Regions from separate parts of the Paenibacillus sp. ICGEB2008 genome, predicted to be linked through region 1. Evidence: riboswitches for the same ligand, from Rfam matches in the RefSeq annotation. Region 1 holds a riboswitch; the other holds the start of a gene.

What was found. A riboswitch is a leader RNA that binds a small molecule or an ion and turns the genes downstream of it on or off. The one in region 1 is predicted to bind S-adenosylmethionine.
Region 2: another riboswitch for S-adenosylmethionine. It lies ahead of C400_RS0113385 (methionine ABC transporter ATP-binding protein); the one in region 1 lies ahead of metA (homoserine O-acetyltransferase MetA).

What each region holds. Positions count from the first base shown of each region.
Region 1 covers NZ_AMQU01000007.1:816,182-825,031, forward strand. Annotated here, with positions in the region: gene C400_RS0108415 (RluA family pseudouridine synthase) at 1-111, shown strand, start outside; gene C400_RS0108420 (arsenate reductase family protein) at 154-519, shown strand; gene C400_RS0108425 (5'-3' exonuclease) at 592-1,488, shown strand; gene C400_RS0108430 (ROK family protein) at 1,706-2,584, shown strand; gene C400_RS0108435 (HRDC domain-containing protein) at 2,749-3,756, shown strand; partial or broken gene corA (magnesium/cobalt transporter CorA) at 3,878-4,814, opposite strand; SAM riboswitch class I at 5,364-5,490, shown strand; gene metA (homoserine O-acetyltransferase MetA) at 5,608-6,525, shown strand; gene C400_RS0108450 (PLP-dependent transferase) at 6,650-7,834, shown strand; gene C400_RS0108455 (aminotransferase class I/II-fold pyridoxal phosphate-dependent enzyme) at 7,831-8,850, shown strand, end outside.
Region 2 covers NZ_AMQU01000014.1:51,778-60,627, forward strand. Annotated here, with positions in the region: gene C400_RS0113355 (DUF2515 family protein) at 1-1,226, opposite strand, end outside; gene C400_RS0113360 (thioredoxin family protein) at 1,462-1,806, shown strand; gene C400_RS0113365 (COX15/CtaA family protein) at 2,022-2,954, shown strand; gene C400_RS0113370 (UbiD family decarboxylase) at 3,085-4,851, shown strand; gene C400_RS0113375 (Cthe_2314 family HEPN domain-containing protein) at 4,907-5,626, shown strand; SAM riboswitch class I at 5,757-5,895, shown strand; gene C400_RS0113385 (methionine ABC transporter ATP-binding protein) at 6,032-7,054, shown strand; gene C400_RS0113390 (methionine ABC transporter permease) at 7,051-7,719, shown strand; gene C400_RS0113395 (MetQ/NlpA family ABC transporter substrate-binding protein) at 7,794-8,636, shown strand; gene C400_RS0113400 (SDR family oxidoreductase) at 8,780-8,850, shown strand, end outside.

The DNA.
Region 1 (8,850 bases):
GAATTATCCTTGGTGCACCCTGTGACCGGGGAGCGAATGACGTTTTGTGCTCCTCTACCGGATGATATGATCGGAATGCAAGAGCTGTTAAGGGCTCAATATCCAGAATAAATATTCAACAAAGATTGAAACCAAATGGAGGTTAATCTAGCGATGAGCCAACTGAAAGTATACCAGTATTCTAAATGCAGCACCTGTCGTAATGCAGTGAAATGGCTGCAAAACAAGGGGCATGAGACGGAACTGATTCCTATTTTTGAACAACCGCCCGGCCCGGGGGAATTGGAAGACTTGATTAAAAAAAGCGGGCTGGAACTGAAAAAGTTTTTCAATACGAGCGGTGAAGTATACAAAGAGTTAAAGCTGAAAGATAAGCTTGGAGACATGAGCCGTGAAGAGCAAATTTCGCTTTTGTCCTCGAATGGAAGATTAATTAAACGCCCGATTGTAACTGACGGGAATAAAGTAACGGTAGGATTCAAAGAGGAAACATTTGAGGGGACATGGGGAGCTCAGTAAAGCCCAATTTACCCCCACATTATGTTATACTGTGAGGGTTAAATATTATGATGAATGGGAGCAATACAATCTGTGACACAACGCAATGAACAATCCGTAATGCTGGTTGACGGCATGGCCCTGCTTTTTCGTGCTTATTATGCAACCGCTGCAAACGGTTATATCCGTCGTACAAAAGCTGGAGTACCAACGAACGCCATATATGGTTTTATTCGATATTTTTGGGATGCAGTTCAAACCTTTAATCCTACACATGTCATTTGCTGCTGGGATATGGGTGGAACGACATTCCGTGGGGAACATTTTGCTGCGTATAAGGGCAACCGTGCCGACGCGCCAGATGATTTGATTCCTCAATTTACTTTGATCCGTGAAGTGACGGACAGCCTCGGCATTCCCAACATTGGGGCGGAAGGCTTTGAAGCGGATGATTGTATCGGTACGCTCGCACGTCATTATTCGCAAAATGAGGATATGGATGTCATGATTCTCTCGGGAGATCATGATTTACTTCAATTGGTAGATGAGCGGACACGGGTCATTATTATGAAAAAAGGGCATGGAAATTATATGGTATATACCCCGGAGACCCTGCTGTCAGAAAAAGGGCTTAAGCCGCGCCAAGTGGTCGACCTCAAAGGCTTGATGGGTGATGCAAGTGACAATTACCCGGGAGTACGCGGAATCGGTGAGAAAACTGCCCTCAAGCTGGTGCAGGAGTACGACTCCATTGAAGGCATTCTGGAAAATCTGGATCAATTGACTCCATCGGTTCGTAAAAAGATCGAGAGTGATTTGGATATGCTGCATCTTTCACGCAAACTTGCTAAGATTCACTGTGATGTGCCTGTTGCGTGTGCTTTAGACAGCTGTCTGTTGACGCTGGATCACGTGCAAATTGTCGATAAGTTTGAGCAGCTTGAAATGAAGAGCTTGTGTACGTTGATGGGTGTCGCAACCGGATCATAATGAAGCTGTTAGGCTTGTGCTGTGCATTTCAGGTGGACTAAGTTATATAGGGATGCTGGCGCTTGGTGCGTTAGTGTCCTTATTTGTATACAACTAACTCAGCTTAGATATATAACCATGTGAAGGATTTTATACAATTGTGATAAGGGGATTGACCTTAGGCTCGTTTCAGGTGAATATAATGGAGAGAGATCATGGAGAGGGGATTACAGCAGCTATGACAGTATTGGGAGCAATTGAGGCAGGCGGTACCAAATTTGTATGTGGAATTGGAAATGAACGAGGAGAGGTATTGGAAAGAGCAAGCTTTCCAACAACGACTCCAGCAGAAACCATGGAGAATGTCATTGCATTTTTTGAAGGCAAGGGGATTGAAGCGCTGGGCGTAGGCTCTTTCGGACCGATTGATCCTATCGAAGGCAGTGATACATATGGTTATATTACAACAACGCCAAAGCCGCATTGGGGAAATTATAATCTGATTGGCAAACTGAAGGAGCATTTCGATGTACCTATGGGGTTTGACACGGATGTGAATGGAGCAGCACTGGGTGAGTCCATTTGGGGTGCGGCTAAAGGATTGGACAACTGTCTGTATATTACAATAGGTACAGGCATCGGAGCGGGTGCTTTGGTTGGCGGAAAGCTGGTACATGGATTATCCCACCCGGAAATGGGACATATTTTGGTACGTCGTCATCCAGAAGATCACTATGAGGGCACATGTCCATATCATGGAGATTGTCTGGAAGGACTGGCAGCGGGGCCAGCACTCGAAAAAAGATGGAAGGTTAAAGGGCATGAGCTTTCTGTGGATCACCCGGCTTGGGAAATGGAGGCCCATTATCTGGCACAGGCTTTAATGAGCTATGTATTAATCCTGTCACCGCAAAAAATTATTATGGGCGGCGGAGTCATGAAGCAGGATCAATTGTTCCCGCTCATTCGTACCAAGCTTCAACAACTTTTAAATGGGTACGTACAGCATCCGAGTCTGACTACAGAAATTGAGCAATATATCGTATCTCCGGGCTTGGGTGACAATGCTGGATTGTGCGGTGCTCTGGCTTTGGCCAAGGAAAAGCTGAATTCTTAGAATTTATGGTTGACGGTATTCCGAGGTCCGGTTATCATATAGGCAACAGCATAGTACGGATCAAAAAGGGAAGCACCTTTCTTGCGAATACGCAGGATAGGTGCTTTTTTTGCGTTGTGTATTGTGCGAGTCAGTCATTTTAACCTTATGAGGGAGGAAGAACCATGGAGATTGTATTTTTAAATCGCTTGTCCAAACGGAATGAACAGGGCTGTGAGGAGTTTGCGCAGGTATGGATCGGACAACATGAAGGGGGATGGAGTGCAGGCTGGAGCACACATCATGTACCAGATGAAAGTATAGACGACCTTTGGTATGAAGGCAGTTTGTGGCAGGAATTACTGCATGTATACCGTCATGAGCTGGCACTCAAGATGGCTGAGGGCTACAGGCCTCTAATTCATGGCGTTTTTCATGAGCAAGAAGGATCATCAGGACGTGGACAAACGCTACAAAAGCTGTATTGCTATAGTGATTTGTTTCCGCGTGATGAGGTGTATGAACAATTAACAATGTGGAGACGGCAAAAGGCAGCAACTGAGCGAAAAGCACCTTATTTTATCGCTACGAATCGACTACTTCGACTCATCAGCGTCTATCTTCCTCATACCGAAGAAGAATTGTTAGAACTACCTGGTATGGGCCTGGGTAAGGTGTCGCAATATGGGACGGAGCTATTGGCTATAACGAAACAAAATGATCGGACCACGCCCTTTCCGCTGAACTGGGTAACAGAGATACTTGAAGAAGAAGTTTTTTTGTCATGGCTGTACAAGCAAAAAGAAAACCAGTACAGACAGGAACTGAATAAGTTTAGCCTGACTAGAGCGATTATCGAAGGCATTTCGGACGGTCTTTCACTGGAGCATATCGGAATGAAGACAGGCTTGCACCGTCGAGAAATGATTGAAGCTGTGGAGCATTTGGATAGGGATGGAATGGATATGGAGAAGCTGATCCGCAAGGAATTGGCACATGTATCAGAGGAGGAGCAGGCAGCCATCTGGTCTGCTTATGCAGAGTTGGGAGATACGCTGCTCAAGCCCATTATGCTAAAAGTGTATGGAGAAGAAAAAGCGACGGAAGCAGGGCTGGATCAAATTTATGAGCGACTGCGACTGATTCGTATACGGTTCCGCCATCAGGAGGTACCTGACCGACATGTTGGATAATATAGAGACGATTGAAAGTGTCCTAAAGTACAAATAAGGTGCAGCATAAAAAAAAGCAGCAGCGAGTTCCTCATAGGACTCGGCTGCTGCTTTTGATGACCAAGCTTGAAAACCAAATAATTCAAACCCAATCCTTCTTGCGGAAAATACAGAACATACTGACACCTAGTGCCACCATAATCCCAATGACGACAAAATAACCATAACGTGTATGAAGCTCAGGCATATTATCAAAGTTCATCCCATATATTCCGGTAATGACCGTCAACGGCATAAATACGGTTGTAATGGCGGTAAACACACGCATGATTTCATTAGCACGGTTGGCGATACTTGACTGATAAGCTTCTCTAAGGTTCCCCATCAAGTCGCGATAAGTTTCGAAAGTCTCCGAAATTTTCACAGCATTTTCATAAATGTCGCTAAAATATTTTTGTAGTTGATCGTCGATAAGCCGCAAATCCCGTTTGTTCAGGGTATTGATGACTTCCTTTTGCGGGCCGAGCACTTTTTTTTAGCCATAGAATCTCACTGCGCAATCCGATGATTTCGTTCAAGTGCGACTTTTTCGTATGCATTAGAATGTCTTCTTCCAGCTTTTCAATACGAACTTCAATCCGGTCACCAACCAGAAAATAGTTATCAACGATCAAATCGACCAACAGATACATAAAACGGTCAGGCTGGCTAACTTCCTGCTCCCACAGCATAGGCTTGAGAGTACGAAGCTCATTGATTTTCTGCTTGGTCACCGTAATGATAAAATGGCGGCCGAGAAAAATGTTCAAAGCACGCAAAAATATTTCTTCATCATCAAAACGAATACTATTTACAACGATAAAATAATGGCTTTCATAAATTTCAATCTTTGGACGCTGTTCTTCTTCACTCAAACAGTCTTCTACTGCAAGATCATGCATAGAAAATAAGGGCTGAAGCACTGTCAGATCCTCGACATCGGCATCAATCCAATAAAAGCCTTCTGCCGGTGCAGTGAGCGCCATTTCAATTTCTTCGACAGGGGTAAAAACCCCGTTGTTAACCAAACGGATTTTCATATATGTCACTCCTTATGCTCCGTCGTAACGGAAATACGTTTACCTTAAGCATAAGGAATGGACTCAGTTAGCCAGTTAGCCGGTGCAGGTAAGCGTGCATACCATCAAAAGCAGAAGGCTTTTGGAGCATGCGGAGCCTGGCGTCCCGTCTTTCGGCAAGCTGAAGTCATTCCTATGCTGTTGTTCAGGGATCGCCGCCTATTCGGACTCGGGTCGCCTTCCATTCCGGATTCACCTCACAAATGTTCTTTTTTAGGTTGCCACAGTATCGAAGAAAACACTCTAATCTACACTGTTGCACCGTATTTTTGCCTATTAGCACTTGTATAGTATAACGCTCGGCCTACGGCCTTTCAAGGGCAAAATCATGGGCTAAATCAACAGCAGTCATATGAGCTTCTGCGAAAGGGGGCATATGATTTAACCTATGGAAAAGGTAGACAAAATGTGAATGCAGGGCACAAATTTACAAGTCCATCTTGACGAAGCCCAGCCGATGCATTAAAGTGAACAACAAGAACTTTGTGAACCCAAAATGAATATAGCGAAATCTTATCAAGAGCAGGTGGAGGGACTAGCCCGATGATACCCGGCAACCGGCGATTTTTATCGCACGGTGCTAATTCTTGCAGGACTCGCGCTTTGTACAAAGAAGCGTAGCCCTGACAGATGAGAGAGGCGCATATGGATACAAATATGACCTTTCTCTAACCGAGAAAGGTCTTTTTATTATATGCCCGGCATCTCTACCAGACGATTTTCGCACAACTTACCGATCAAGGAGTGAGTTTACATGCCGATTAAAATTCCAGATACACTGCCTGCTAAGGAAGTACTGGAGGGCGAAAATATTTTCGTAATGGACGAAAGCCTGGCTTATCATCAGGATATTCGTCCGTTGCGCATCGCCATTTTGAATTTGATGCCTACGAAGGAAACAACGGAAACCCAACTGTTGCGTCTGGTCGGCAATACGCCGTTACAAGTGGATGTCACGTTGGTGCATATGAAGTCACATGTATCTAAAAATACATCGCAAGAATATTTGAACATGTTTTATAAAACGTTTGATGAGATCAAGAACAGTCGTTTTGACGGCATGATTATTACAGGAGCCCCCGTAGAACAACTTGAGTTTGAGGATGTGACCTACTGGCAGGAGATCCGGCAAATCTTTGAGTGGACGAAAACAAATGTTACTTCGACCATGCATATCTGTTGGGCCTCACAGGCAGGCTTATACCATCATTTCAATGTTCCGAAATACGGGCTCGACACCAAATGCTTTGGGGTATTCCCACACACCGTTATTAAACCTAAAGTGAAACTGCTACGCGGCTTTGATGAACTGTTTTATGCTCCCCACTCTCGGCATACCGAGGTTCGGCGGGAAGATATTGACCATATTGCCGAATTAGAAGTTTTATCCGAATCCGAGGAAGCTGGAGTGTACCTGGTAGCCACGCTTGATGGTAAACAAATTTTTGTAACAGGGCATTCAGAATATGACCCACTTTCGCTGAAATGGGAATACGATCGCGATATAGCCAAAGGACTGGATATTGACGTCCCCAAAAATTATTATCCTAATGATGATCCTGGACGCATACCGCCCTCGATCTGGCGGGCTCATGCCAATTTATTATTTTCAAATTGGCTTAACTATTATGTATACCAAGAAACACCTTATGATATCGGACCTCAGATTTAAAAATGGGCTTGTAGTTTACCCTTATACAGTACCACCTTGCAGTAGCGCAGCAGTATAGTCTTGGACATCCATTTTTGCAGCATATGTTATAGCACCTACTATGGAAGTGAACAGGAGGATTCATATGAGTGAGAAGCAGTGGAAAATCGAAAGCAGATTGGCACAAATCGGTTCAGTAGAGGAGCCAGTAACCGGGGCTGTTAATTACCCGATTTACCAATCTACGGCGTTCCGCCATCCCCGTCTGGGTCAAAGCACAGGGTTTGATTACATTCGGACGATTAATCCCACGCGAAAGGTACTGGAAGAGGCTGCTGCTGCACTTGAATCTGGTGATGCAGGCTTTGCTTGCAGTTCAGGTATGGCAGCACTGCAAACGGTATTTGCTTTGTTTGGACAGGGAGATCACCTCATTGTATCGCTGGATCTTTATGGCGGGACCTATCGTTTGCTAGAGCGTATTTTATCCAAATTTGGTGTGACCGCAACTTATGTGGATACAAACGATCTCGAAGCACTCCAACAGTCATGTCGACCGAATACCAAAGCCGTATTCATAGAAACGCCTACCAATCCGTTAATGATGATAACTGATATTCAGGCAGTGGCTGCATGGGCATCACAACATGAGTTGCTTACTATTGTAGATAATACGCTGCTAACACCATATTTCCAGCGGCCATTGGAACTAGGTGCGGATATTGTGGTACATAGCGCAACCAAATATTTGGGCGGACACAACGATGTGCTGGCAGGGTTGATTGTAAGCAAAGGAAAAGAGCTGTCAGCTGAAATTTCCTTCCTGCACAATTCCATAGGGGCCGTGCTTTCCCCAAGCGACTGCTATCAGTTGATGAAGGGGATGAAGACGTTAGCGCTACGTATGGATCGACATGAGCATAATGCTACGGTGTTGTCTAATTATTTACTGACGCATCCAGCAGTGGCGGAAGTATATTACCCGGCGCTTGAGGGCCATCCAGGTCGTGAGATACAAAATAAACAATCCAGCGGAAACACGGGTATTTTCTCTTTCAAAGTAAAGGATGCTCGCTATGTGGAGCCTTTGCTTCGTCATATTAAGCTTATTGCGTTTGCCGAAAGTCTAGGCGGTGTGGAATCGCTAATGACCTATCCTGCTGTGCAGACACATGCGGACATACCGGTAGAAATTCGGGATGCAGTCGGGGTAGATGACAGGTTGCTTCGTTTCTCTGTAGGTATCGAGCATACGGATGACCTGATTGAAGATTTGCGTTCGGCACTGGAAGCGGCACGTCAAGAAGTAGAAGGAGGGGAGCAGCAATGATAGAGGATGCGAGGAAGATCGGAGAGGATCTGGACAAAGGGCGGAAATTCGCAACCAAGCTGCTGCATTTTGGCTCTGAAATTGACAGTGTTACAGGGGCATCGAGTGTCCCGATCTATCAAGCTTCGACCTTTCACCATCATGATATTTTTAATCCCCCACAGCATGATTATAGCCGTTCAGGTAATCCGACACGACAAGCTTTGGAAGATTATATCGCCTTATTAGAAGGCGGAGCTTGCGGTTTTGCCTTTGCATCAGGTATGGCTGCCATCTCCACTACATTTATGCTCTTATCCGCTGGTGATCATGTCATTGTTTCGGAGGACGTATATGGAGGAACATATCGACTGCTGACCTCCATCTTGAAACGGATGAATATCGAAACGACCTTCGTTGATATGACGGATCTCAACCTTGTGAAAGAGGCGTTGCAGGAAAATACAAGGGCTGTGTATATGGAAACCCCGTCTAATCCGACCCTCAAAATTACCAATGTAGCTGGAATAACCTCATGGGCAAGGGAAAATGGACTTTTGACGTTATTGGATAATACTTTTATGACACCTTATTATCAACGTCCGATTGAGCAGGGAGTCGATATTGTATTGCACAGTGCGACCAAGTTTTTGGGTGGACACAGCGACGTACTGGCAGGGCTTGCGGTAGCTCGTACCGAGTCGTTGGGGAGACAAATCAAGCAGCTTCAGAATGGATTAGGTACTGTGCTGGCACCGCAAGAGTCTTGGCTGCTCATGCGTGGTATGAAGACACTGGAGGCACGTATGGCTCACAGCGAAAAAAGTGCAGCTAAGCTTGCCAATTGGCTAAACGAGCGCAATGACATTGAAGCGGTATACTATCCGGGCCTGGAAAATCATCCAGGGCGTGTGATTCATGAGAGTCAATCGAGCGGTTATGGTGCAGTGATATCGTTTGATGTGGGTTCGGGTGAACGTGCAAAAGAGGTCCTCAGTCGCGTACGTATTCCCATTGTGGCGGTGAGTCTGGGAGCT
Region 2 (8,850 bases), on a different contig from region 1:
CGATGCTCATGGCGCATAGCAAATAACAGAGGCCGTCTTGGTTCACTGATATGCCCAAGTGTAGAACCGTCCTGAAACCAGTCATAACGGGGAATCGGATCATAGGCTGTATCTGACCAGACGGCGTTCAGTTCTGGGCTGTACAGACGTTGACTTGGCGGGAGCCATTCATGTGCTAAAAGCGTTGCACTCTCTTCTGGAGAGCGCAGCGCTTTTTGTTCATTCGGAGTGAACAGTCCCGGCCAATAGTCGCTGCGAGAACCGGTATGCGGCACGCTGGCAGCAAATGCGGATGCCTGATCCAGTACCTGCTGATGGCCAAATAACATAGCGTAGAGACTTTTGCCAAAGCCGATCCGCTCGTCCAGATGGCCGAAACGCTCCATGACAAGTCCGGCAAGGCCACCGTTTAGCCCAAGCGGAAATATAACTTGATTGAGCTGAAGCCAGTCATGCAAATAAAAGCCCGGCTTGTGTGTCACAAATTTTTGAAAATACGGATCTTTCACGACACGTCCTTCAATATAGTTTTGTTCATTAATAATGAGCGCCACCGTCAAAAGAGAACTATCCCGCCAAGCCCAGAAACGTTCCCAAAAGGGCTTCATGAATGGCGAAACGTGAAAATAGGGCAACAAATGGAAGCAACTTCGTCCCAAATGACGGCTGTGCATGTAAAGCTGCAACTGTGGATAAGCGTCCTGAAAAATAAGGGCGTTACAGCGCTCAAGTAGTCGATACAGCCACTCCTTTTCCTGTTCGCCAAACAGGTCGCCAATGAGCTCTCCTTTCAGATCAGTCATATTATAGCCGCCATTACGAGAAACCAGATGGGCCAGTAATGCCCAGTGTAATTCCGGGTAGCCACGATAGCATTCAAGGTAAGCGGCAGTGCGCGTGATGTTGCTGCGATTCTCCTGTGCTGTATCGTTCTTGATCCGCTCCAGCAGCTCACAGTCTGTTTCGCATAAGGGCATATTAAGAGAAGAGGGACGCGTAGCGGGTCCGTTCACCAGCATTAATGCTTCAACTTCATTCATGGCGGCTTGTGCCGATTGATAATCCCACGGCAGATCACGTAAGGGATAGCGTAATTTACGGGATTCGGTCCAGGCCGCACGTTTGCCCTCCCATGCCTCCTCCGCAAAACGCGGAACGGAGCCGAGTAGCTTGAGCCCTCCCTGAAGCTGTCGAGATGCCACATGGAGCCATTCAGTGAGAGACATGTTTAAATAACCTCCTTTCAAGTGCAGGCATCCCCGTATTCCACTAAGTATGTTGGGTATGCTGTTAGAATGTCGTCGCTTATGTGGATTCTTAAGTATATCTTTAGTATGCCTCAATGAGAGGGCTTCCAATCGGCATGTGAGCATAATAGGGGTGTGTGCAAAAGCTTCACTTGGCGTTACAATAGAAACTACAGGATTTCCTGCATAAAAGAAGTTCAAGGAGGAAGTATGTATGCAAAAAATCGTCTCTCATGAAGACTTTAATAAGGCAATATCCACTTCAGGTGTAACGGTAGCTGTGTTTAAGGCGAACTGGTGCGGAGATTGTCATTTTATTGATCCGTTCATGCCTGATGTGGAACAACAATATGCAGACAAGCTTACATTAATTGAAATTGATGTAGAGCAGGCCGAAAGTGTCAGTCAAGAGCAAAATGTTCTAGGGATTCCCAGCTTTATCGCTTACAGTGAAGGGCGAGAACTGGTACGTCTGGTGAACAGGCTGCGTAAATCCCGCGAGGAAATCGAGCAGTTTTTGGACCGGGCTGTAGAAGTCCATGCTAACTTGGCAAAATAAATGATAACGGTATGTATGAGGGCTCCGAAGGGAAACCTAATCATCACGCTATACAGAAAGCCGCTTCCTTTTGAAGGAGGCGGCTTTCTTACGGACACGTTCACATTTTGTCAACAAAGCTCGTATGTCAAGGAACGATATATCAGTTATAATTACTTTAAGTGATCATTTCACAACATCTAAAGTGAATAAATATTATATTTGGAAGGATACGGGTGAATTCATTGAATAACAAAATTAGAATATTAAAATGGCTGGCACTCGTAACATGTATTGTCATGTTTTTGGCTACCTTCGGTGGAGGTGTCGTGACGCGAACGGATTCGGGTCTCGGCTGTGGACGAGAATTCCCGCTTTGTAATGGTAAGCTGGTTCCGGCACATACCATCGCGTCCCTTATTGAGTTCTCTCATCGCTCCGTCAGTGCCATGGCCGGAATTCTTTCTATCGCCTCGTTTGTCGGCTTTTTGCTGTTTATGAAGCATCGGAAGGATTTACAGCTATTCTCGTTGCTTACGCTATTGTTTGTTATCATACAAGGTGCGATGGGGGCGTTGGCTGTCATCTTCTCCCAATCGGCTGCAGTCATGGGACTGCATTTTGGCTTTGCGCTTATCGCTTTTGCCAGTGCGACTATGATGACGCTGGGAGCCTGGCAGGAGCATGCGGATTCACGCTACACTCCACGTCTGATTCCTGGGCGTGTCAGTCGGGGCTATCGTAACTTTATATGGCTATCAACGATCTATACCTATATTGCTGTTTATTCAGGAGCGTTGCTTAGTCATTCGGTCATCCAGAAGGTTGTAAATATTGGGGGCTTCATATCTCCACTGCTGCTTCATCAGATTTCAGCCGGACTGCTGTTCGTCATTATTTTGGCTGTGGGTCACTACTCGTACCGTTATCACCCGAATCACCGGGATATTCGTACCCTAGGTGTCGTATCGGTCGTATTGATCATACTTCAAGTGGTGATTGGCATTATCCTGCTGTACGTCAACAGACCTGAAATTTATATGTTTATCGTGCTGGGACATATGCTGGTGATTGCATCGTTGTTCTCCATTTTGGCTTATCTGAGCTATCGTGTATGGCAATTGTCACCGGACCGCAAGCTTGTTCCGACCCAAGCACAGCGTACCTAAGCATTTCGTAGATCATAATGAAACGTATTTTTGCCCAAGAGGCGTTGGAACACGTATAATAACATCATAAGAAACAAACCAGGCCCACGAGTTTCTCGAGGGCTTGATTTGCTTAGGAGGAATCATCCAGTTGATCTACCAGAATTTGCGCCAATTTATTGAAGCGCTGCGAAAAGAAAATGATCTTAAAATTATAGAAGCACCTGTCGATCCTTATTTGGAGTTGGCTGAGATCCACCGAAGAGTCATTGAGGAAGAGGGTCCGGCACTGCTGTTTACCAATGTCAAAGGAACCCCGTTTCCTGTAGCCAGTAATTTGTTCGGCACGAATCGCCGTGTGGACATGGCTTTTGGCCCTCGTCCAGAGCAACTGATGGATGCAATTGTAGGTGCAACCAAGACGCTGCTTCCACCTACACCCAAAGCGTTGTGGAATGAACGTGGCCTGATTAAGGACATGCTAAAAGTAGGACTAAAAACAGTATCTCATAACGAAGCTCCTGTATTGGGCGTTCGCCGTACGGATGCTCCGCTGGCTCCGCTGCCTAGAGTAACCAGTTGGCACGAGGATGGAGGACCGTTCATTACGCTTCCGCTCGTGTATACCGAAAAGCCAGGCCAGTCCAAGGACCATAATTTGGGGATGTATCGCATCCAGATTTATGATGATCAGACGACAGGGATTCATTGGCAAATCCATAAAGGCGGCGGCTTCCATTATCATGAGGCAGAGCTGCGTAATGAGCCGTTGCCTACGACGATCATCATCGGTGGCCCGCCTGCTCTGATTGCGTCTGCCATTGCTCCTGCCCCGGAAAACTTGCCAGAGCTCTTGCTGGCTTCTCTGATTATGGGGGGCAAGCTGCCCATGACAGAAGACCCGCTTGGAGGCCATCGCATTCCGGCAGAAGCCGAGTTTGCGATCAGCGGCTATGTGCCGCCTCATGAACGTCGCCCGGAAGGGCCGTTTGGCGATCATTTTGGCTATTACTCATTACAACATGATTTCCCTGTGTTTCATGTCAAACATATGCATCACCGCAAAGATGCCATTTATCCGGCAACCATTGTAGGTAAGCCACGGCAGGAAGACTACTATCTCGGCGAATTTTTGCAACGTCTGTTGTCGCCCGCCTATCCGCTTGTGATGCCTTCTGTCAAGTCGTTATGGGCATATGCAGAAACAGGTGTACACGCGCTGGCAGCGGCAGTCGTACGTGAAAGCTACTCCCGTGAAGCGCTGGTATCCGGCTTTACCATTCTGGGTCAAGGTCAATTGTCGTTGACCAAATTCCTGATGCTGACGGATCGGGTGATCGATTTATCCGACTTTAACCTGTTGCTAGAAACCATTTTGGAGCGATTTAATCCAGCCAGAGATTTGTTTATTTTTAACCATACGTCTCACGATACACTCGATTACACGGGCCGCAAGCTGAATCACGGCAGCAAGGCGATTCTGATGGGGGTAGGCGAACCTGTGCGTGAATTGCCTCGCGTTTATGAAGGCGGCGATCTGCCGGGAATTCGTGAAATCGAACCCTATTGCGGAGGTTGCCTCGTTATATCCGGCTCGTCCTTTGAGCAGGAGCCTGAACTCGCTGCGCGTGTATTGGAGCGATTAGCTGCGGGTGAGCAAGAGTGGCCGCTTGTCTTTATCGTGGACGATGCCAAAGAAGTTGTTCGCTCCCAAGCCTCGTTCCTGTGGACGGTATTCACACGCTTTAACCCCGCTACAGATATGTACGCCGACAGCGAAGTACGTTTGCATCATCTGAACTATAAGCTGCCGATTGTAGTGGATGCACGTATGAAGCCAGGCTACCCTGATGAGGTGCTACCGCGTGAGGATATAGTTAAGCTTGTAGATCAACGGTGGACGAGTTATTTCGCTTGACGCCAATTCAAGCATCTAACAGCCGGATTTTACAGATATGAAGGAGGCGTGAAGCATGATACGCAAGCTGTTGGGCGAGCCCCCACGTGAAAATCATGGCGTCTTGCTGGATGCCATGAATAGCATGTCAGACATGTTACATTTGCTGGAACGGCAAATCCAGGCCAGTGGTGATCCTACCCATGACTTTCGGAAGGCGGATATTTTAACACGTGGTCTGATGTCGTCTTTGGATGAACTGGAGCAGAGCCATCATGCTGCCGCCTTTTTCCGTATGAAAGTGAAAGCCGGATACGCTGAAGATATGAGCAAGGAGGAAAAATCCGATTATGCTTTGTATGTTTTCTTTTATAAGGATGGGTTTGTGCGGGTATTCTCTATTTTGGATAAGCTTGGTAATTGGATGAATGATTTGTATGATTTAAAAACAGGGCAGTATAAGGCGCATTATTCGTATTTTACCGTGTTGAGACAGCTCAAGTATCTCAAAATGCATCCTGTATTGACTGATAATTTAAATGATATCAAGGACACATACAACGATGCCATCAATCGCTTGCGTAAGCGTCGAAATACGGAAATACATTATATGAACACGGAAATGCAGGACGATCTCTGGCAACGTCACCGTGCTTTATATGGAAAAATCCAACTGGAGGATCTTGATCACCATCTGGAAGATTTGCAGCAGGGCTTGGAAATGGTATGCCAGTCGCTATCAAACGCATTTTCTTATACTGCGAAACAATGGGAGAACCGGGCAGTGCGCCCATAATTATGACAGAAAATATCCTTTGACAAAGCAATGTAAACTATCTATACTGAAACCTAGTTTCAGAAAAATGCTTGAATTATTTTTTTTATATAAACTTAACGGACAGCTAAAGCTGGAGTTTAACATATTTTTCTTATCCAGAGAGGTGGAGGGACTGGCCCGATGAAGCCCGGCAACCCGTTCTTTCCCGGTGTAATGCACCGGGAGGGAACATATGGTGCTAATTCCTACAAAACCGCTAGAGTTATAGCGATTTTGGCAGATGAGAAAAGGTTCGCAAGGTGGGGCCCTTTTCATTCTGTGAAAGGGGCTCTTTTTTGTATAAATAAATAGTGATTTTATACAATCCCGAGAGATGACAACTGGTTAACAGGGTAAGAAAGAAGTGAAGGAGGTCGCAGCACGTTGATAGAGATTAAGCAATTAACCAAGCATTATGGTAAAGGTAACCGACGCGTTAATGCGTTGTCCGGGTTGAACCTTTCTATAAAGCGTGGAGAAATATTCGGGGTGATTGGTCATTCCGGGGCGGGCAAAAGTACGTTGATCCGCTGTATTAATTTATTGGAACGCCCTACTTCAGGCGAAGTATGGGTAGATGGGGTTAACCTTGTGACTGTGAGTCAAGCCCAGTTACAGAAGCAACGCCGAAAAATCGGAATGATTTTTCAACATTTTAATTTGTTGTCTTCGGCGACAGTGTATGACAACATTGCATTTCCATTGCGGCTGGTAAATACCCCAAAGCAGGAGCTAGACAAGAAAGTTCGCGAGCTGCTGGAATTGGTGGGACTGAAAGAACACAGTGGAAAATATCCGTCACAGCTCTCAGGTGGACAGAAGCAGCGGGTAGGGATTGCACGGGCACTGGCTAGTGATCCGCATGTGCTGCTGTGTGACGAAGCGACGTCTGCGCTTGATCCGCAGACGACAGGGTCTATCCTGAAATTGCTGTTGGATATTAACCAGCGCTTTAATTTGACTATCGTATTGATTACTCATGAGATGCATGTCATTCAAAGTATATGTGATCGAGTTGGCGTCATTCATGAGGGCGATATCGTGGAGCAAGGTCCGGTGGCGGAAGTGTTTTTGAAGCCACAGCATCAGGTGACTAAGGATTTTATCCAGCGGGAGGCAGAACATCCTGAGGAATTACAAGCAGCGATTGCAGCAGCAGGTAGCGGCGAATCGGCACAGGTGGTACGTATCTCCTTCTTGGGCAGTAAAACTTATGATGCAATTCTATCGCGTACGGCTCGAAGTACAGGTGTTGATTTTGCAATCTTACAGGGCACCATCTCTACGATTAAAAACGTACCATATGGACAGCTGATCGTTCGTTTTGAAGGAAACCATTCAGATATAGAACATACGCTGCGCGAAGTGTCAGGGCAAGGACTCGATGTGGAGGTGATCGGACAATGAGCGAACTTGATTTTTCGCAAGTGAGTTGGGAAGAGCTAGGGAATTCTACTCTGGAAACCCTTCAGATGCTCGGGGCATCTGCATTGTTCACCCTCGTTATTGGTTTGCCGCTCGGTATATTGTTGTTTCTGGCAAGCCGTTCCTCGTTGACTCTGATGAAGGTGATATACGTTGTATTATCTTTCGTCGTTAACATTTTGCGTTCCGTACCATTTATCATCTTGATCGTCGCACTTATTCCTTTTACACGATCGTTGGTAGGTACCTCGACCGGGGTGCTGGGAACCATTCCGCCATTGGTTATCGGGGCTGCTCCTTTCTTCGCACGTCTTGTCGAAACGTCACTACGTGAAGTGGACAAGGGTGTCATTGAAGCTGCACAAGCGATGGGGGCTTCGACAGGACAAATTATCCGGCGTGTGCTGTTACGTGAGGCACTGCCCGGCCTGCTCGCCGCATTAACCATTACCGTCGTTACACTCGTATCCTACACGGCAATGTCCGGTATGATCGGGGGCGGTGGACTGGGTACGCTGGCAATCAACTACGGCTATTATCGTTATGAAACGGCTGTAATGATCGTTGCGGTCGTGCTGATGATCGTATTGGTACAATTGCTGCAAATGGCAGGAGATCGCCTCGTGCGGCATTATACTCGAAAATAGGGAAAACATATAGATATCCTTATTGATCAGGACGTCTGATCCTGAATATTACAAATTATTGGAGGGGTAACAACATGAAGAAATGGGTATTGGCTGTATTGAGCTTGACATTAATTGCGGTACTGGCTGCTTGCGGTACAAAGAGCACAACATCGGATACAAACAATGCGGCCGAAAATACAGGCGGGTCACCGCGTGAAGTCGAGCTGAAAGTTGGAGCTTCTCCTGTGCCACATGCGGAAATTTTGGAAGCGATCAAGCCTCAGTTGGAAAAAGAAGGGGTTCGTCTTCAAGTCGTTCAGTTTAACGACTATGTACAGCCGAACGTACAATTGTTTGACAAGCAACTGGATGCTAACTTTTATCAACATGTACCTTACCTGAATGTGATGAATAAAGAGCGTAAAATGGATCTGGTTTCTGTTGGCGCGGTTCATCTGGAACCATTCGGTATCTACTCCCAAAAATATAAAAAGCTTGATGAACTTCCAGACGGTGCAACAGTAGCGATTCCGAACGATGCGACCAATGGAGGCCGTGCATTGTTGCTGTTGGAGAAACAAGGTCTGATCAAGCTGAAGGACGCAAGCAACATTGAAGCAACCGTAAAAGATATTACTGAAAACAAGAAAAATCTGGAATTTAAAACTTTGGAAGCAGCTATGCTGCCACGTCAGTTGCCTGAAGTGGATATTGCGTTGATCAACACGAACTACGCTTTGGAAGCCAAGCTGAATCCGACCAAGGATGCATTGGCACTGGAAGACAAAGATTCACCATATGCTAACGTACTGGTAGCACGTCCTGATAATAAAGATTCCGAAGCGATCCAAAAACTGCTTAAAGCTTTGCAATCTCCAGAAACTAAAAAATTCATTGAAGATAAATATCAAGGCGCAATTATCCCTGCATTTTAAGCAGAAACTAAGAATGCGCTGAACGTAAACCCCAGCTTCTCTTGAACAAGAGGACTGGGGTTTCTTTTTGGTTGGAGTTGTAGGGATTGCTTAAATATTTTATACTTGGGGGTGACCGTTCTCTGTGAAGAGGAGGAAAACTGTTGAGAGACAAAGTCGCACTCATAACGGGTAGTGCCAAAGGTTTAGGTAAAATGACCGCTCTGCGTCTGGC